2 linked regions of the Pelagibaculum spongiae genome follow. The protein of the gene in region 1 binds, or shares a complex with, the protein of each later gene. Links are inferred from orthologs where the notes say so. Each region holds a gene or a part of one and is shown in the gene's direction. Other genes may lie near its edges.

Region 1 (9,052 bases):
TTCCAGTACGTCTTTACAAACGCCACGGAATAAAATACTGATTTCCGCGGTATCCCCAGTTTGATCGGCACGAACAATTTCAGCGGACAATTGAGTTACTTCAGTTTGCGGTGCCACCATCAGCTTATCTCGCTGCTGTTTTAGCGCAGCAAAAATCTCTGGACTGACATAGGTTTCAATCACATCTAACTCGCCTGAATTCCAGGCATTTTGCACCGTACGGTAATGCTCTAAAGAACCTTCAATGAAAGCGGCTTGATCAAAGCCCTCAGGCATATTAAATGGTACTTGTTCATTTTCAGCTATTGCCGAACTATTTGCCGTTGAAGACTGGGATTGATTGCTTTCAGAATTCTCTGGTGACATTTCAAATGCCTGTCGCTGCTGATTATTTGAATTGCCTTGTCCTGCTTCAGCACCTTGTCCAGCTGCAGCAAATGCGGGCCTGCCTTGGCTGGCTGAACGCGCTTTCAAACCTCGCAAAACTTTAAAGGCAATAAAAGCAATCGCTGCAATCATCAACATATCCATCATTTGCAGACCTTCGAATGCACCACTACCTAACAGTGCTGCAATCAGACCACCCGCTAGCAAACCGCCTAGCAACCCACCCAGCAAACCCTTCTTTGACGATTGATTTGCCGCATTATTAGTAGTGGCTTGCTTTTTTTGAGTGCTATTTTGAAATTGTGAAGTTTTTTGACTCTTGCCAAAGCCTCCACCGCCGCCCAAACGTTTGGCATTAGCCTCGCCTGCCATAGCGAAAATAAAAAAGAAACTAGTAAAAACTATAGTCATTGATTTTAATGAAAATAACCTAAAAGAACTGGAAGCAGTCATATAAAAAAGCCTAGAAATTTTATGGACAATACGGCCTTTTCAAATTCTCTGGCCGACATATTAAGTCAACCATACTAAGCTAGCGTCAAACAGAAGTCATCTTTTGACAACACCAGGAGATCACTCAGTTGAAACATTTCATCAGGTTACTATATGGAATTAATTAACAATTCGAGCATTTAGATTTTCCGACTTAATTTTCTTGATATAACAGCAGCTCTCGGTGGCTGGCGCACTTGAAATTTTCTAGGTTTTAGCATTGATCATTTTCACAAAAAAAGCCGAGATTCTCATCTCGGCTTTTTTTTGGAATTTGGCTTAATGTTCTAACGCTAGCTCGCCCCAAAGTCTTTTTAGTCGATCATCACGGCCACAACCACTGCGGTAATACTTATAGCGCCATGGGTTCTTCTTGGCATAATCCTGATGATAATCTTCTGCTGGATAAAACTTGCTAGCGGGCTTTAATTCGGTATAAATTCTTTCAAAACGCCCGCTCGCTTTTAAATCAACCAGACTTTTTTCTGCTGCTGCTTGTTGCTCTGGGTTGAGATAATAAATACCGCTGCGATATTGAGAGCCAGAGTCACAGAACTGGCGATTTTTTACAGTAGGATCGACATTATGCCAGAACACACTCAATAACTTCTCATAACTCACTTTGGACGGATCATAAGTCACCTTTACCGCCTCAGTATGCCCAGTACGACCAGCAGAGACTTGTTTGTAAGTTGGATTGCTTTGTCTTCCATCGGTATAGCCACTCACCGCCTCAATCACACCCTCAACTTTTTCAAAATCAGATTCGGTACACCAAAAGCAACCACTGGCGAAAATCGCTTCAGCTTTTTCCTGGGCATTAACAGAAAAAGTGCTTATGAGTAATAAAACGGGCAACAAGGAAATCTTTTTCAGCATCTTATAATTCTCAGTGGTTCTATGGAACAATCTTGCTTATAGGTACTTGGGCTTATTTTTTCAAGATTAGTTCATTCAACATTTTTAGTTCTGATAAAAACTAAAAAACCCCGCCTAAGCGGGGTTTTTTATAAAATGGGTCGAGCTAAGAAGAAGTAGAGTTTAGCGCTACATCATTCCGCCCATGCCGCCCATTCCACCCATGCCGCCCATATCAGGCATTGCAGGTGCAGCAGCATCAGCTGGTTCATCAGCAACCATGCACTCAGTAGTGATCATAAGACCCGATACTGAAGCTGCGTGCTGCAGTGCTGAACGCGTTACCTTAGTAGGATCCAAGATACCCATTTCAACCATATCGCCGTATACACCCTTACCAGCGTTATAACCGTAGTTACCTTCGCCGTTAGCGACTTCATTTTGTACTACTGAAGCTTCGTCGCCAGCGTTAGCTGCGATTTGACGCAAAGGAGAAGACATAGAGCGACGCAATAATGCGATACCGGCATTTTGGTCTTCGTTGTCACCGACCAAACCTTCGATTGCTTTTTGCGCACGAACCAGAGCAACACCACCGCCAGGAACAATGCCTTCTTCAACTGCAGCACGAGTTGCATGTAATGCATCTTCAACACGCGCTTTCTTTTCTTTCATTTCAACTTCAGTTGCTGCGCCAACCTTGATCACTGCAACACCGCCAGCCAATTTGGCTACGCGCTCTTGCAACTTCTCACGATCGTAATCAGATGAAGCTTCTTCGATTTGACGACGAATCAGGTCAACACGGCCAGCAATTGCCAAGCCTTCGCCTGCACCATCAACAATCACGGTTTCATCTTTAGAAACCTGAATTTTCTTAGCAGTACCTAAATGCTCAAGTGTCGCTGTCTCTAATGACAGGCCAATTTCTTCAGCAATTACGGTTGCGCCAGTCAAAACTGCAATGTCGTCTAGCATAGCTTTACGACGATCGCCGAAGCCAGGTGCCTTAACCGCGGCAACTTTCATTACACCGCGCATTGAGTTAACGACCAATGTTGCAAGCGCTTCGCCTTCAACATCTTCAGCAACGATTAATAATGGCTTGCCCGCTTTAGCAACGCCTTCCAGCAATGGCAGCATTTCGCGGATGTTGCCGATTTTCTTATCTACTAACAGAATAAAAGGCGCTTCTAGTTCAGCAGTCATGCTTTGCTGATCATTGATGAAGTAAGGAGACAGGTAACCGCGATCAAACTGCATGCCTTCTACTACATCTAACTCGTTGTTTAGGCCTGAACCGTCTTCAACGGTGATAACACCTTCTTTACCCACTTTACCCATCGCTTCAGCGATGATGTTGCCGATTTCTTCATCGGAGTTTGCAGAGATAGTACCTACCTGAGCAATCGCTTTATCATCATTACAAGGCTTAGACATCGCTTGTAATTCTACAACAGCAGCTTTAACAGCTTTATCAATACCGCGCTTTAAGTCCATTGGGTTCATGCCAGCAGCAACGGCTTTCATGCCTTCGCTCAGGATAGATTGAGCTAGAACCGTTGCAGTAGTCGTACCGTCGCCAGCAACATCAGAAGTCTGGGAAGCGACTTCTTTAACCATCATCGCACCCATGTTTTCAAACTTGTCTGCCAGTTCGATTTCTTTGGCTACTGAAACACCATCTTTAGTTACGGTAGGTGCGCCGAAAGATTTTTCTAAAATAACGTTACGGCCTTTTGGCCCCAGCGTTGTTTTAACTGCGTCAGCCAGAATATTTACACCCGCAACCATACGGCTACGAGCGTTATCACCAAATTTGACTTCTTTAGCCATGATAAAAATCCTTTAAAAAATTTTGTTCAAAACGGGAATGAAATAAATACGAAGCGATTAGCTTTTCAGCTTAGCCTTCAACGATGGCCAAAATGTCGCTTTCGCTCATTACCAGCAACTCTTCGCCATCAACCTTAACGGTTGAACTGCCGTAGCCACCGAACAAAACCTTGTCGCCTTCTTTAACAGCCAGCGCACGCACATCGCCATTATCCAAAATACGACCAGCGCCAACTGCTACGATCTCGCCCTGGTTAGGTTTTTCAGTCGCGGAACCTGGCAGTAAAATTCCACCAGCAGAAGTTGCTTCTTCTTCGCTGCGACGAATTACTACGCGATCATGCAACGGACGAATTTTCATTTCTATCTCCTGGTTCTATATATTCAGTAACTGCTTGTTAAGTAATTAGTTAACTTGACAATGCAGGTTTATATCAAATTTGGCCATTGTCTATCAGCCAGATACACCACGATGTTGGGGGTATGTAAAACCATTTCAATAGTTGAACAAAAAAAAATATCGGTGATAACGATTCTCAATTGCAACCATATCTGCAAATTAAAAGTGGTATAGTCGATAGGTCACTAGCCCGCTTGTAGACAGGAGTTCGCAATGACTGTTAAAGATCCGATGATTGCTTTTTGCAGCTGCCCCGACATTGAAATTGCTCGAAGGGTTTCCGATCAAATGGTAAGAGAAAAGTTGGCCGCTTGCGTCAGTTTATTTCCGGGAATCGAATCGATTTATCAGTGGCAAGATGAAATCGAGCATGCCCAAGAAGTCATGCTGATGATTAAAACCACCAAAGCCAATTGGAAATCATTAGAAAAACTGATTCTCGACAAACACCCATATGAACTACCTGAACTTATTGCAGTCGATATTAGCAACGGAATTCCCGATTATCTCAGCTGGATAGAAAAGCATACACAATGATTGTTCGCCTACTGCTCCTAATTATTAGCCTTGGCTGGCTGCCTGCAGCCCAAGCCAATTTTTTTTCTGACGAACCTGAAATTTTGCCTCAGGAGCAGGTATTTATTCCTGATCTGCTGCGAATATCGCAAAATCAGGTTAAAGCCAGTTTTACCATTTTGCCTGGCTACTATTTATACGATTTTCGCTTTAAGGCAACGGTATCAGAAGGTAGCCAGATTCAACCGGGCAAACTGATTCTGCCTCCAGGTAAACCGAAAAAGGATGATTTCTTTGGTGAGTTCAATGCTTACTTGCAAGAAGTCGACATCATCATTCCATTTAGTGGTGCCGAAAATAAGCCGATCAAGTTTACCTTGCATTGGCAAGGCTGCGCTGAAGCAGGCTTTTGTTATCCACCTGCTAGCAAAACCTTCGAACTGGATAAATTTGTAGGAGTTGCCAGTGAGATTGCTCTAGCAAACACAAACTATTCGCTGGATCAATTATCGAATGCCGATGACTTGTTCTTCTCTAGCCAACTGGCTGATTCTAGCTTGAGTTCAACCTTACTGATCTTTTTCCTAATCGGTATTGGCTTAGCATTTACCCCCTGCGTATTTCCAATGATGCCTATTTTGGCTGGCTTGATTGCGGGCGGTAACAAAAAATCCTTTAGCAAAACGCTGGTCATGAGCCTGATGTATGTCCAGGGCATGGCAGTTGCTTATGCAGTAATCGGCCTGGTATTTGGTTTGGCTGGGGCAAATTTACAAAGCGCGTTGCAGCATCCAGTTGTATTGATTGTCTTCAGCGTTATTTTTGTCATTTTAGCTCTGGGGATGTTTGGTTTTTACCAGCTACAAATGCCGGCAGCGATTCAAGCCAAATTGCAGCAAATCGGTGATAACGGCAGTTTGTTGGGTGCCTTTGTGATGGGACTGGCTTCAGCACTCATTGCTAGTCCATGTGTCACACCGGCATTAACTGGTGCGCTGTTGTATATCAGCACGCAAGGTGATGCATCGACCGGCATGGCTGCACTCTATGCAATGGGTATTGGCATGGGGATTCCGCTGATCGTTCTGGCGATCGGTGGCAATAAGTTAATGCCTAAATCCGGTAACTGGATGGACAAGATAAAGGTGATTCTTGGCTTTGGCCTGCTCGGTGTTGCGGTTTGGTTAATCAGCCGATTAATTAGTGACCCGACTGCATTGGTGTTATGGGGTATTTTATTAGTACTACTGGCCAGTCAGTTAGGTTTGGAAAAATCCGACACAGTTAATGGCCGATTCCGCCAAGGCATCGCGATTCTGATTCTGCTTTGGGGCGGCGTTATGGTTACCGGTGGTGCGCTGGGCAATAGAGATCCGCTTGCACCTTTAACTTCTGTACCTCAAACCTACTCAAGTAGCGCTTCTAATCCTGCTAATTCAATTTCAATCACTGCTGATCATGCAAATTTTAAGGATATTCGGGGACTAGATGCACTACTTGCCGAAGTAGGCAACGGCCAGCCAGTAATGCTCGATTTCTATGCCGATTGGTGTGTCAGCTGCAAAGTCATGGAGCGAGATGTATTCCCCGACCCTCAGGTACAACAGGCACTGCAAGGCTACAAGCTGTTGCGTAGCGATGTGACTGCCAACGATGCAATTGATCAAGGGCTAATGTCGAACTTTGGAGTGATCGCGCCGCCAACATTACTGTTTTTTGATGCAAATGGGATGGAACTTCGCCAATTTCGCATAACGGGCGAAAAAGATCGTGAGCAGTTCTTATCTCACCTGAAAAAACTCAACTCAGTTCTTTAGCCCCTCCTTCTACGGCCGCAAAACAACCTTTTGCGGCCCAAAAAGACTGTCCAAACGGTCAGCATATGTTGCGAACGTGCAGCGATCTTCGGTTTTCTGGACAAAAACTAGCCTTTGGTGCAAAATTTGTCGCAATCGGATCATCGGGACGAATATTCATGGCCAAATTGCTGGTGCTTCACGGACCAAACCTAAACATGCTGGGTGTTAGAGAACCTGGTCATTATGGTGCGGACACCTTGGATAGTATTAATCAGGGTTTGATTAACACAGCAAAGCAGGCAGGTCATCAGCTTGAGGCATTTCAAAGCAATGCCGAGCATCTATTGATCGACCGAATCCACCAGTCCCACGGTGAAATCGATTTTATAATTTTTAATCCAGCTGCATTTACCCACACTAGCATTGCGCTGCGGGATGCCCTGCTGGCGGTTTCTATTCCGTTTATCGAAGTGCATCTTTCTAATGTGCATGCTCGGGAAAGTTTCCGCCATAAGTCATGGTTTTCTGATATCGCAATCGGCGTGATCTGTGGGCTGGGTCCCAAAGGCTATCAACTAGCGCTGGCGTCTGCGCTGGAGCGCTTGGCTAAACCGGCAAGTTAAGAGATATATCAATGGACATTCGTAAGATTAAAAAACTGATCGACTTGGTTGAAGATTCTGGCATTGCTGAACTTGAGATTTCTGAGGGTGAAGAATCTGTTCGCATCTCTCGCTACTCTCCAGCACCGACCCATTATGCAGCTGCACCTGTTGCGGCGGCTCCGGTTGCTGCTGTAGCACCTGCTGCTGTTGAAGCAGCTCCAGCGGCTGAAGTCATTGCAGGCCACCAGGTTAAATCCCCAATGGTGGGTACTTTCTATTCTGCGCCATCTCCAGGTGCTAAGCCTTTCGTTACTGAAGGTCAGAAAGTCAAAAAAGGCGACACCTTGTGCATCATCGAAGCGATGAAAATGCTCAACCAGATCGAAGCAGACAAATCTGGCATCGTGATGGCGGTATTGGCTGAAAATGGCCAACCAATCGAGTTCGGCCAGCCACTGGTTACCATTCAATAAATCGCAGGAGGCTCACTACCCATGCTTGAAAAGGTAGTTATCGCCAACCGTGGCGAAATCGCTCTGCGAATTTTGCGAGCTTGCCGGGAACTCGGCATTAAAACTGTTGCAGTTCACTCAGATGTAGATCGTGATTTGCTGCACGTTCGCTTGGCAGACGAAACGGTTTGTATTGGCCCTGCAGATTCTTCTGCCAGCTATTTGCAGATCCCATCGATCATTAGCGCCGCTGAAGTCACTGATTCAGTTGCGATTCACCCTGGCTATGGCTTTTTGGCAGAAAATGCTGACTTTGCTGAACAGGTAGAAAAAAGTGGCTTTACATTTATCGGCCCTAAGCCAGAAACCATCCGCCTAATGGGCGATAAGGTCAGCGCGATTGCGGCGATGAATAAAGCGGGCGTACCTTGCGTACCAGGCTCTGACGGCCCATTGGGTGATGATCCTGAACGCAATATACAAGTTGCCCGTGAGATTGGTTATCCGGTGATGATCAAGGCTTCTGGTGGCGGCGGTGGTCGTGGCATGCGAGTAGTTCATAGTGAAGCGGCATTATTAAACGCCATTTCCTTGACCAAAAGCGAAGCCTTATCTTTCTTCAGTAACGACATGGTTTACATGGAAAAATTCCTTGAAAACCCTCGTCACATTGAAATTCAGGTACTGGCTGACGGCCAAGGCAACGCAATTCATCTGGCAGAGCGCGATTGCTCAATGCAACGCCGTTGTCAGAAAGTGGTTGAAGAAGCACCTGCACCTGGCATTAGTGAAGAAGTGCGACAGCGCATTGGTGGTCGTTGCGCACAAGCTTGCGTAGAAATTGGTTATCGCGGTGCCGGTACGTTTGAGTTCTTGTTCCAAGACGGTGAATTTTACTTCATCGAAATGAACACTCGAATTCAGGTAGAGCACCCGATCACTGAAGAAATCACTGGTGTGGATTTGGTTCGCGAGCAGCTTTTGATTGCTTCTGGCCATCCATTATCACTTAAGCAGTCTGATATTAAGGTGAAGGGCCACGCGATCGAATGCCGTATCAACGCAGAAGATCCGGTTACCTTTATCCCAAGCCCTGGCAAGATTGATTTCTTCCATGCTCCTGGTGGGCCGGGCATCCGTTTTGATTCCCATATCTATAACGGTTATGTGGTGCCTCAGTATTACGATTCACTGCTCGGTAAGCTCATCAGCTACGGCACCGATCGTGATGCCGCGATTCGCAAAGCACTTATTGCTTTGGATGAAACGGTTATCGAAGGCATCAAAAGTAATATCGATCTTCACAAGGAAATCTTGCGTGACACCCAGTTCCAACAAGGTGGCACTAACATCCATTACCTTGAGAAAAAGCTCGGACTTTAATCGAGCCTTTCGCTATTATCTCAGGCCCGGTTTATACCGGGCCTTTTTTTTGTTTTAGGAAGTAGTAATGCCCTGGATCCAAATTCAATTATCCACCACCGAACAACAGCAAGAACAGTTTGAAGATTTATTGCTGGCTGCTGGTGCGGTTTCTGTCACGCTGCAAAACAATGGTGATGCCCCCATTCTGGAACCATTGCCTGGCGAAACGCCGTTATGGGGGAAGTTGCGGGTAATCGGCCTGTTTGAAGCAGATATCGATGTGAATCAGGTCACAAATTTCCTAAAAGAGCAGGTTGCAGTTGACCCGTTACCCGGCCTGAA
Region 2 (8,882 bases), on another replicon or contig:
GGAAAAATTGCAACTCGACAAAAAACAGCAAACGCTTCTGGATGAATTCATTCAGGAAATGGAATAACCATTTCTTAAAAGGTTACGGGTTAGGAGCTAATCATGAAGAACAAGATCATTCAGGCCATTGAGTCTGAACAGATGAAGCAAGACCTGCCATCGTTCGCACCAGGCGACACAGTGGTAGTTAAGGTTAAGGTAAAAGAAGGTACTCGTGAGCGTCTGCAGTCGTTCGAAGGTGTTGTTATCGCTAAGCGTAACCGCGGCCTGAACTCAGCATTCACAGTTCGTAAGATTTCTTACGGTGAAGGTGTTGAGCGTGCGTTCCAGACTCACAGCCCAATCGTTGACAGCATCACTATCGTTCGTCGCGGTGATGTGCGTCAAGCCAAGCTGTACTACTTGCGTGAACTGCGCGGTAAAGCTGCTCGAATCAAAGAAAAGCTTGCTGCCAAGAAGTAATTCTTCGGAATTGTTTCTCAAAAACGGGCAAGGTCTTCGGATCTTGCCCGTTTTTTTGGTTTTGGTTTTAATCCTTGTAAATACTGTTTCTTGTAAGAGAGTGCTAGCCTATAAGTTGTTAATTTTTATAGCCGTAGGATTTACATGCTTACCGAGCGCTTAGCTGAAGCATTAAAATGTTTTCAAGATACTTTGTTTGGTATGCCTGAATTTGAAATGGCTGATGACTTGGCTAAGCTGCCTTTAAAGTTCCAAGAAATAGCATGCCTTTCAAGCTCTTACGAGAGCGTTTGGTCGTATTCGTGTCTTATAAAGCAAAGTTATTTTGAATATATTGCTGAACATTCTTGGAAGGTATTGTTGCTTAGGCATGAAAATTCAGAGCTTTGTGTTTGTGACCTTTCTCAAACAGCCAGGATTGAGTTGCGGGATTTTAGCCTAGAAACTCAAATTAAGTTGTTGGCTAATGTTGTTACTGCTTTTCGTTCAATTTGTTCAATTCTCAAGATTTCTTCACCAGTCCCTAATACTAAGATTGGAGTCGCTAAAACACATAGGGTTTGGTTGGGGGCTTTTCCTGATGAGAATTTATTCAGGAGTGTCTGTGCTTCAGATATTAAGGTGGCTGAGCATTGGAAAAAAAGCTGTAAAGGTGTACCTGAAATCGAGCATGTTTTATGGACAAGTAATATTCAGCTGCTTAATGGAAGTTATGATCACATTGCAAAATTCTCAAATCTGAAAATTCGAAGCATAGATTATTTGCTAGAAGAAGCTTATTCACAGTTTCCTGAAGGCAGGCATCTTTTTGTTTTTGCAAGGGCGCTTATTCTACAAAAAGAATATGCAGAGGCGTGTGACATCATTAGGGCCATTATTTTGTACTTGTACGGGGGGTTTTATATTGATTTCTCAGTGCAGCAAGTGCCCCCTGTAGTGTTTGCTAGCAAACCGATAGAAACGGAAGAGCTTGCGATAAATCTCGAGCCATTTTCACCAATAGCAAGCTCTGTTTATTTACCATTCATTTGTAGTCCCTATTTACGCCAGATGAATATGGATCCTAAACGAATGGCAAATGGCTTTGAAGATATGTTGCAAGATTTTTCGAGTCGCAATGCTCAATTGTTTCCCTTTCTTGAAAATACAATGATGTATGTTGGTGAGCGTAAATCTGACTTTTCTGCGAGACAATTAGACTTTATGTTACAAGCAATATATTCGTCGGAGCTATATCGTACAAACGGAGTGGTTGCAAATCATAGAAGAGAAATCATGGGGATGAGTTACAATGGTGATTTGCCTGATTTTCACCTTACGTTTGATATTTATCCGCTTCATTTTGCCTTGTGGAATACATTAAGAGTTGATGTTTCAAAAGAAAGCTCTGGTGCTATGAGGACTTCTTATAGTGGTTTGGGGTTTGAAATGGATCGCTGTATGCCGTTAGAATTTCATTTGAATGCTTCAGGATCGAACTCAAGTGCGTATCATTTTTATATAAAGCAGGGTCTATTTAAAAAAATAAACAATAGCTGGGCAAAGAAAGACATGGTCAAAAATTTTAGATCAATTGAGTGGTAATATGATTTTTTCTCAAAGTTGGTTTCTCGGCTATGCCTAATAGTAAAGTAGTGCTTGATCGAGCAATCGAAGTGCTTCTCGATGATTTCTGCCAATCCCTCTGGTTAGATGAAGGTTTAGGTGAACGGAGCTTGGCGGCTTATCGTTCAGATTTATCAGGATTTGATCGTTTTCTTCAGGCGACTAATGCCGCTACCGGTTTAAAAAAAGCCAATGAAGATCAGTTGCTGGCTTATCTAGCAAAGCGCTGTGACGATAACGTAAGCCCTCGAACCACCGCCCGATTAATCTCCAGTTTTCGTCGTTTCTATTTGTGGCTGCAACAAAATAATTACCGTAAAGATAACCCTGCAACTAAGTTGCAAATGCCGAAAATTGGCCGTTCGTTGCCTAATGATTTATCTGAGTTACAAGTCGATGCTTTGCTGGAATCACCCGATATAGAAGAGCCTATCGGCTTAAGAGATCGGGCTATGTTGGAGTTGTTATACGCCACTGGCCTGCGAGTGACGGAATTAATTTCACTGACGGTAGATCAGATTAATCGCAACCAAGGTTTGGTTCGGGTGATGGGTAAGGGTAAGAAAGAGCGATTGGTGCCACTCGGTGAAACTGCGCTTCAATGGATCGAGCAATATATGAAGCAAGCGAGAAGTTTGCTGTTAAAGGCGCCAACCGATGTATTATTTCCCAGTAACCGCGGCAGCCAAATGACCCGGCAAACTTTTTGGTATCGAATTAAAGTGTATGCGCGGCAAATTGGAATAGCTGAGGATATGTTATCTCCGCATACCCTTCGCCATGCATTTGCCACCCATTTGTTAGCCCATGGTGCCGATTTGCGAGTGGTTCAGCTATTGTTAGGTCACGCTGATTTGTCGACCACTCAGATCTACACCCATGTGACTAAAGTCAGGTTACAAGAGATTTATCAACAGCATCACCCGAGAAGTTGAATCGATTAGGGAACCCATATCGCTTCAGGTGTCTAAATGCGGTAGATATGATACTTTGCCCGAAAATGCATATTCCGAGGACTTCAATGCAAAACCAAAAGATTACTGGAGCGCTGGTTGCAATTGCTGCCGCAGTTTCATTTATGTTTGCGCCACTGGCACAAGCTGAAGATTCACTGGCTGAAGTGAGAGCAACCATTGAAAAAGCACTTACACCGATCATCCCATCCGATGATGGTATTGGTGAAGTGAAGAAAACAGGTATGGCAGGCATTTATGAAGTTGAACTGAAAGGCTCTGGCCAAACAGTTTATTTCTCTGCCGATGGCAAATACATGCTAGCAGGCAGCTTGTACCAGTTGACCAGCGATCGTTTGGTAAATTTGACTGAGCAAAAGAAAAACAAGCAGCGCAAGCAATTGTTAGCCGATGTTCAAGGTATTAGTTACCCAGCAGTGGGTGAACAAAAAGCAGAAATTAAAGTGTTTACTGACATTACTTGCCCTTATTGCCGCAAGTTGCATGCCGAAATTCCAGCTTTGAATAAAGCCGGCGTTAAAGTGACTTACCTGGCATTCCCTAGAGCAGGTATTGGTTCACGCGCTTATACCGATCTGGTTTCAATTTATTGTGCTAAAGATCCACAGCAAGCAATGAACAAAGCGAAAAAGCAGCAGTCGTTTAAGCGTGACTTAACCTGCGACGATCAACCAGTTGATGCGCATTATAGTTTGGTGCAAAAGCTCGGTGTGACGGGTACGCCAGCCATTGCAATGGCCGATGGTACTTTGATTCCAGGCTATCGCCCAGCAGCAGCTATTTTGGCTCAGATGGGTTTGTAATATTGTTTTTATAAGCAAGCAATCGTCAGATTAGTTGTTTGAAAAAAAATGCCGCACTTCATAAGTAATAATGAAGGGCGGCATTTTTTTATGCCATTTAAATTTTTTAATATGAATTTATTTTTGTTAATTGTTCTGTATTAAATTAGCTGCTTTAAATCCAAGGCTAATGAGTAGTTAATAGGAGAGTGATCATAATAAGTTGTTTTCAGAAGCTATTCACCTAGAAAAGATCACGAAAAATATTCACTCAAAGTCTCTTCAAGTGTATTGCTCAATCTGCTTAAGCCATGGCAGACTGCTGTTGCAGGACAGGAGTGACAAAACAATGAGCCAATCAGAAAAATTTCCAAGAATTCAACGCCTTCCTCCTTATGTGTTCAATATTGTCAATCAGCTGAAAGCTGAGGCCAGAACCAGAGGCGAAGACATTATCGATTTCGGCATGGGCAACCCGGACCAGCCAACGCCTGAGCATATTGTCGAAAAACTTCGAGAAACCGTACTGCGTAGCGATACTCATCGTTACTCTGCTTCCAAAGGAATTCCCCGGTTACGCAAAGCCATTTGCGACTGGTACCAACGTCGTTATCAGGTGGATTTAGACCCAGACAGTGAAGCGATTGTCACCATTGGTTCTAAAGAAGGCTTGGCGCACTTAGCGTTAGCAACCACTGGGCCAGGTGATGCGATTCTGGTACCCAATCCTTCCTATCCAATTCATCCCTATGGCTTTGTAATTGCCGGTGCCGATATTCGGCATGTGCCATTAACTGCAGATGTCGATTTTTTTGACGAGCTTTCCAAGGCGATTAAAACCAGCTGGCCAAAACCGAAGATGCTGGTACTGAACTTTCCGGGTAATCCGACTGCCCAATGTGTCGATTTGGCGTTTTACGAGCGGGTCGTCGAAATCTGTAAAGAACATCAGGTATGGGTGGTTCAAGATCTCGCCTATGCCGATATTGTTTTTGATGGTTACCAAGCACCGTCGATTTTGCAGGTCGAAGGGGCGAAGGATATTGCGGTAGAGTTCTATTCATTATCGAAAAGCTATAACATGCCCGGTTGGCGAGTAGGCTTTTGTTGCGGAAACTCAGAGCTGATCGGTGCTTTGGCGAGAATAAAATCCTATCTGGATTACGGGACATTTACTCCGATTCAGGTAGCCGCCATTGCAGCACTGGAAGGGCCACAAGAATGTGTCAGTGAAATACGAGATCGTTACCAGGAGCGCCGTGATGTACTGTGCTCCGGCTTGCAACGTATTGGCTGGCCAGTGGCGGTACCCAAAGCAACTATGTTTGTTTGGGCGCGTATTCCAGAAGCCTATCGGCAGATGGGCTCTTTAGAGTTCTGCAAAAAGCTATTGAAGGATGCTCGGGTGGCAGTGGCACCTGGGATAGGATTTGGTGAGTATGGTGATGATCATGTCCGATTCGGCTTGATTGAAAATGAGCATCGTACCCGCCAGGCAGTTCGAGGCATCAAAGAAATGTTTCGTGCTGATGGACTGATAAGTACAGAGGATAACAAGGTTTGAAACCGGTCAAAATAGGGTTGCTCGGACTGGGAACAGTCGGTGGTGGGACAGTCAATGTGCTGCAGCGTAATAGCGAAGAAATCGCGCGCCGCGCCGGACGTCCTATAGAGGTGGTACATGCAGCAGTCAGAAGTTTGGGCCGCGAGCGAATTTGTGACACCCAAGGGATTTTGTTAACGGAAGATCCGTTTGAAGTCGTACGTAACCCCGAGCTGGATTTGGTTGTAGAACTGATCGGTGGTTGTGGGCTGGCTAAAGAACTGGTGCTGGAAGCAATTTCTCTGGGCAAGCATGTGGTCACAGCCAATAAGGCTTTGATTGCAGAATGTGGTAATGAAATTTTTGCTGCTGCTGAAAAGAAAGGCGTCAGTATTTTTTATGAAGCGGGTGTTGCCGGTGGTATTCCTATCATCAAGGCATTGCGCGAAGGTCTTTCCGCGAATCGGATTGAATGGCTGGCTGGCATTATTAATGGCACCGGTAATTTCATTCTGTCTGAAATGCGCGACAAAGGTCGTGAGTTTTCCGATGTATTAAAAGAAGCCCAAGAGCTGGGTTATGCCGAGGCCGATCCTACCTTTGACGTTGAAGGTATCGATGCTGCGCACAAACTGACCATTCTGGCTTCAATTGCCTATGGTATTCCGCTGAAGTTTGACAAGGTTTATACCGAAGGCATCAGTAAAATCACCCCGCAAGACGTAATCTACGCTGGTGAGCTGGGTTATGTGATCAAGCATTTGGGTATTGCTCGTCGTTCTCAAGCGGGTATTGAAATGCGAGTGCATCCAACACTGGTGCCTGCCAGCAATATGTTGGGCAAGGTTGACGGTGTAATGAATGCGGTAATGGTTAATGGTGATGCGGTCGGCAACACTTTCTATTACGGCCCGGGTGCGGGCGCTGAGCCTACGGCTTCTGCAGTGTTGGCTGATGTGATTGATTTAGTTCGCAGTCTGGAAGGTTTGGCCGCACATCGTGTCGCCCATACCGGTTTTGCTGCCGATCAGTTGGGTGAAGATAATTTACTATCGATTGATCAAATCAGCTCTGCGTATTATCTGAGAATCGAAGTATTGGACCGCGCCGGTGTAATGGCCAGCGTTGCTAGTATTTTGGGCGAACTGGATATCAGCATTGAAGCGATCATCCAGAAAGAGCCTCGTGAAGGTGAAACTCGAATTCCACTGATTCTATTAACCCATGTTGTTGAAGAGCAACGTTTGAATCAGGCGATTGAACGCATCGAAGCTTTAAAGCCGGTTAGCGGCTCAGTCGTTCGGATCCGCATGGATCATCTGGACTAACGCCTGGAGGCAAAATGAAGTACATCAGTACTCGCGGCCAAGCGCCCGCGTTGGGTTTTGAAGATGTGTTGTTGGCAGGGCTAGCCAGTGATGGTGGCCTGTATGTGCCAGAAACCCTGCCTAAATTCAGTGCCGAGGAAATAGCATCCTGGTCTGGATTGGCCTATCACGAGCTGGCATTTAAGATTATCCAGCCGTTTGTTGCTGATGCGTTTGGTGATGAAGAATTAAAAGAAATTCTGGCTGAGACCTATGCTGGTTTTGCCCACAAAGCAGTAGCACCTTTAGTTCAGGTTGGTCCGTCACTCCATGTGATGGAATTATTCCATGGCCCAACCTTGGCCTTTAAAGATTTCGCTCTGCAATTGCTGGGTCGTTTGCTAGATAAAGTGCTTGAGCGGCGTAAAGAACGTGTGGTCATTATGGGGGCAACTTCAGGTGATACAGGTTCTGCGGCAATTGAAGGCTGCAGACGTTGTGAAAATCTTGATATTTTCATTCTGCATCCACACCAGCGAGTGTCTGAAGTTCAGCGCCGTCAAATGACCACTATTCTGAGCGATAACATTTATAACTTGGCGGTTACCGGTAACTTCGATGACTGTCAGCGTATCGTAAAGAAAAGCTTCGCTAATCAGGATTTCCTAAAAGGTAAGCGACTGGTTGCAGTCAATTCAATTAACTGGGCCAGAATCATGGCGCAGATTGTTTACTATTTTCATGCGGCCATTACCCTTGGCGCGCCGGGTCGTCCGGTGAGCTTTTCTGTGCCAACCGGTAATTTTGGCGATATTTTTGCCGGTTACCTAGCTAAGAAAATGGGCTTGCCGATTGAGCAGTTAATTGTTGCAACTAATAGCAATGATATTCTGCATCGGATTATTTCTGACAATAATGCCCAGCAAGAATCACTGGAACATACCTTATCTCCAAGTATGGATATTATGGTTTCCAGTAATTTTGAGCGATTGTTGTTCGATTTATGCGACCAAGACGGTGAAAAGCTGTCGGCATTAATGGCAGATATGGACGATGGTTCTGCCAGCTTGAGTATCAATCAAGTTAATAAGCTTAAGTCACTGTTCTCTAGTGCTCGAGCTGATGATGCGACAACTTGTTCAGTGATTGAGCGAGTGTGGAAAGACAATGAATATCTGTTAGATCCACATACTGCGATTGGTGTTTATGCGGCAGAGAAGTGTCGCAAGTCTGAGCAAACGCCAATTGTTTGTTTAGCGACAGCGCATCCGGTTAAATTTCCTGATGCGATTATTCGTTCGGGTTTGGAGTCTCCAAGTCTGCCTGAGCATTTGGCTGATTTGTTCGACAGACCAGAAAGCCAATATGTGATGGAAGCGACTATGGAAACGGTTCAGGAATTCGTGACCGCACGAATCTGATTCGAATTTTGGGGTGAACCATAGTACTGGGCGATTTGTTACCCGGATACCCTAAACGAAACAAAGACCTGTCCATTTGGGCAGGTCTTTTTTATTTGGGTAATACAATTCGACAAATTGATGTTGATCAATATCGTGCAATGGCGGCACAATGCGCCTGTTCCGAAAATATATACCCAAGTCACTTTAAGGTGCCGGTTTCTGCATATTGAGGTGGTTTAGGTATAACCCGAGGTCTATTTAAAGGCCCTAAACCCTGACCATAAGAAGTCATAATAAAACAGGGAAATTGTTGCATGAGTAATATTTCAAAAATTGGCTTGATTGCTGTCGCTGGAATTTTGGCCACAGGGTGTAAGCCTGCTATCGAGATTGTTTCTCCAGAGAAAGACAGTGTTGATAATCAGCAGCCAGAATTTCGCATTGCTTTTACTAAGCAAATCCCAGAAAGCTTTACTGCAACAATTAATGGTCAGGTATTCGACAGCTTTGTTCTAGATACCGAAAACCTAACAGCGACTTCGGTCGGTGACTTGTCAAGTTTGATGAATGCAGGCGAGAATACTTTCGCAGTGGAAGCAGGTAAATCATCTGCTCAGCGCACTTTCTATTACGATCTGATCGGTCCAGAAGTTCATTTGCTGGGTGTGCAAGATGGCACCATAAATGGTTATGTTTATGATCCGGGCAATGCGGTGTCGGTATCATTAAATGGCCAAGAAGTTACTCTGGATGATGATCAGAAATTTAGCATCGAGCATCAACCAAGTAGCCGTTATATTTTTGAT

The links.
Region 2: the proteins of dsbD (region 1) and DC094_RS21745 are in contact, whole or in part, in a crystal structure (PDB 1JZD), measured with the Escherichia coli proteins. The link is inferred for Pelagibaculum spongiae from one-to-one orthologs.

The regions. Positions count from the first base shown.
Region 1 is NZ_QDDL01000008.1:15,926-24,977, reverse strand. The notes cover bases 3,968-6,906. They hold dsbD (protein-disulfide reductase DsbD), read left to right. Parts: upstream 3,968-4,506; coding sequence 4,507-6,306; downstream 6,307-6,906. Other genes in these bases: aroQ (type II 3-dehydroquinate dehydratase), read left to right, coding at 6,465-6,906; cutA (divalent-cation tolerance protein CutA), read left to right, coding at 4,187-4,510. Outside these bases: DC094_RS16350 (Tim44 domain-containing protein), read right to left, coding at 1-798; peptide-methionine (S)-S-oxide reductase MsrA, read right to left, coding at 1,159-1,758; groL (chaperonin GroEL), read right to left, coding at 1,927-3,573; DC094_RS16335 (co-chaperone GroES), read right to left, coding at 3,644-3,934; more of aroQ, read left to right, coding at 6,907-6,911; accB (acetyl-CoA carboxylase biotin carboxyl carrier protein), read left to right, coding at 6,923-7,366; accC (acetyl-CoA carboxylase biotin carboxylase subunit), read left to right, coding at 7,388-8,728; prmA (50S ribosomal protein L11 methyltransferase), read left to right, coding at 8,796-9,052. UniProt on the Escherichia coli protein: Required to facilitate the formation of correct disulfide bonds in some periplasmic proteins and for the assembly of the periplasmic c-type cytochromes.
Region 2 is NZ_QDDL01000017.1:58,142-67,023, forward strand. Bases 2,198-4,966 are described here. They hold DC094_RS21745 (DsbC family protein), read left to right. Parts: upstream 2,198-3,088; coding sequence 3,089-3,844; downstream 3,845-4,966. Other genes in these bases: xerD (site-specific tyrosine recombinase XerD), read left to right, coding at 2,198-3,002; alaC (alanine transaminase), read left to right, coding at 4,173-4,966. Outside these bases: tRNA (guanosine(37)-N1)-methyltransferase TrmD, read left to right, coding at 1-67; rplS (50S ribosomal protein L19), read left to right, coding at 103-462; DC094_RS21735 (glycosyltransferase), read left to right, coding at 607-2,046; more of xerD, read left to right, coding at 2,079-2,197; more of alaC, read left to right, coding at 4,967-5,387; DC094_RS21755 (homoserine dehydrogenase), read left to right, coding at 5,384-6,694; thrC (threonine synthase), read left to right, coding at 6,709-8,094; DC094_RS21765 (hypothetical protein), read left to right, coding at 8,391-8,882. UniProt on the Escherichia coli protein: Acts as a disulfide isomerase, interacting with incorrectly folded proteins to correct non-native disulfide bonds.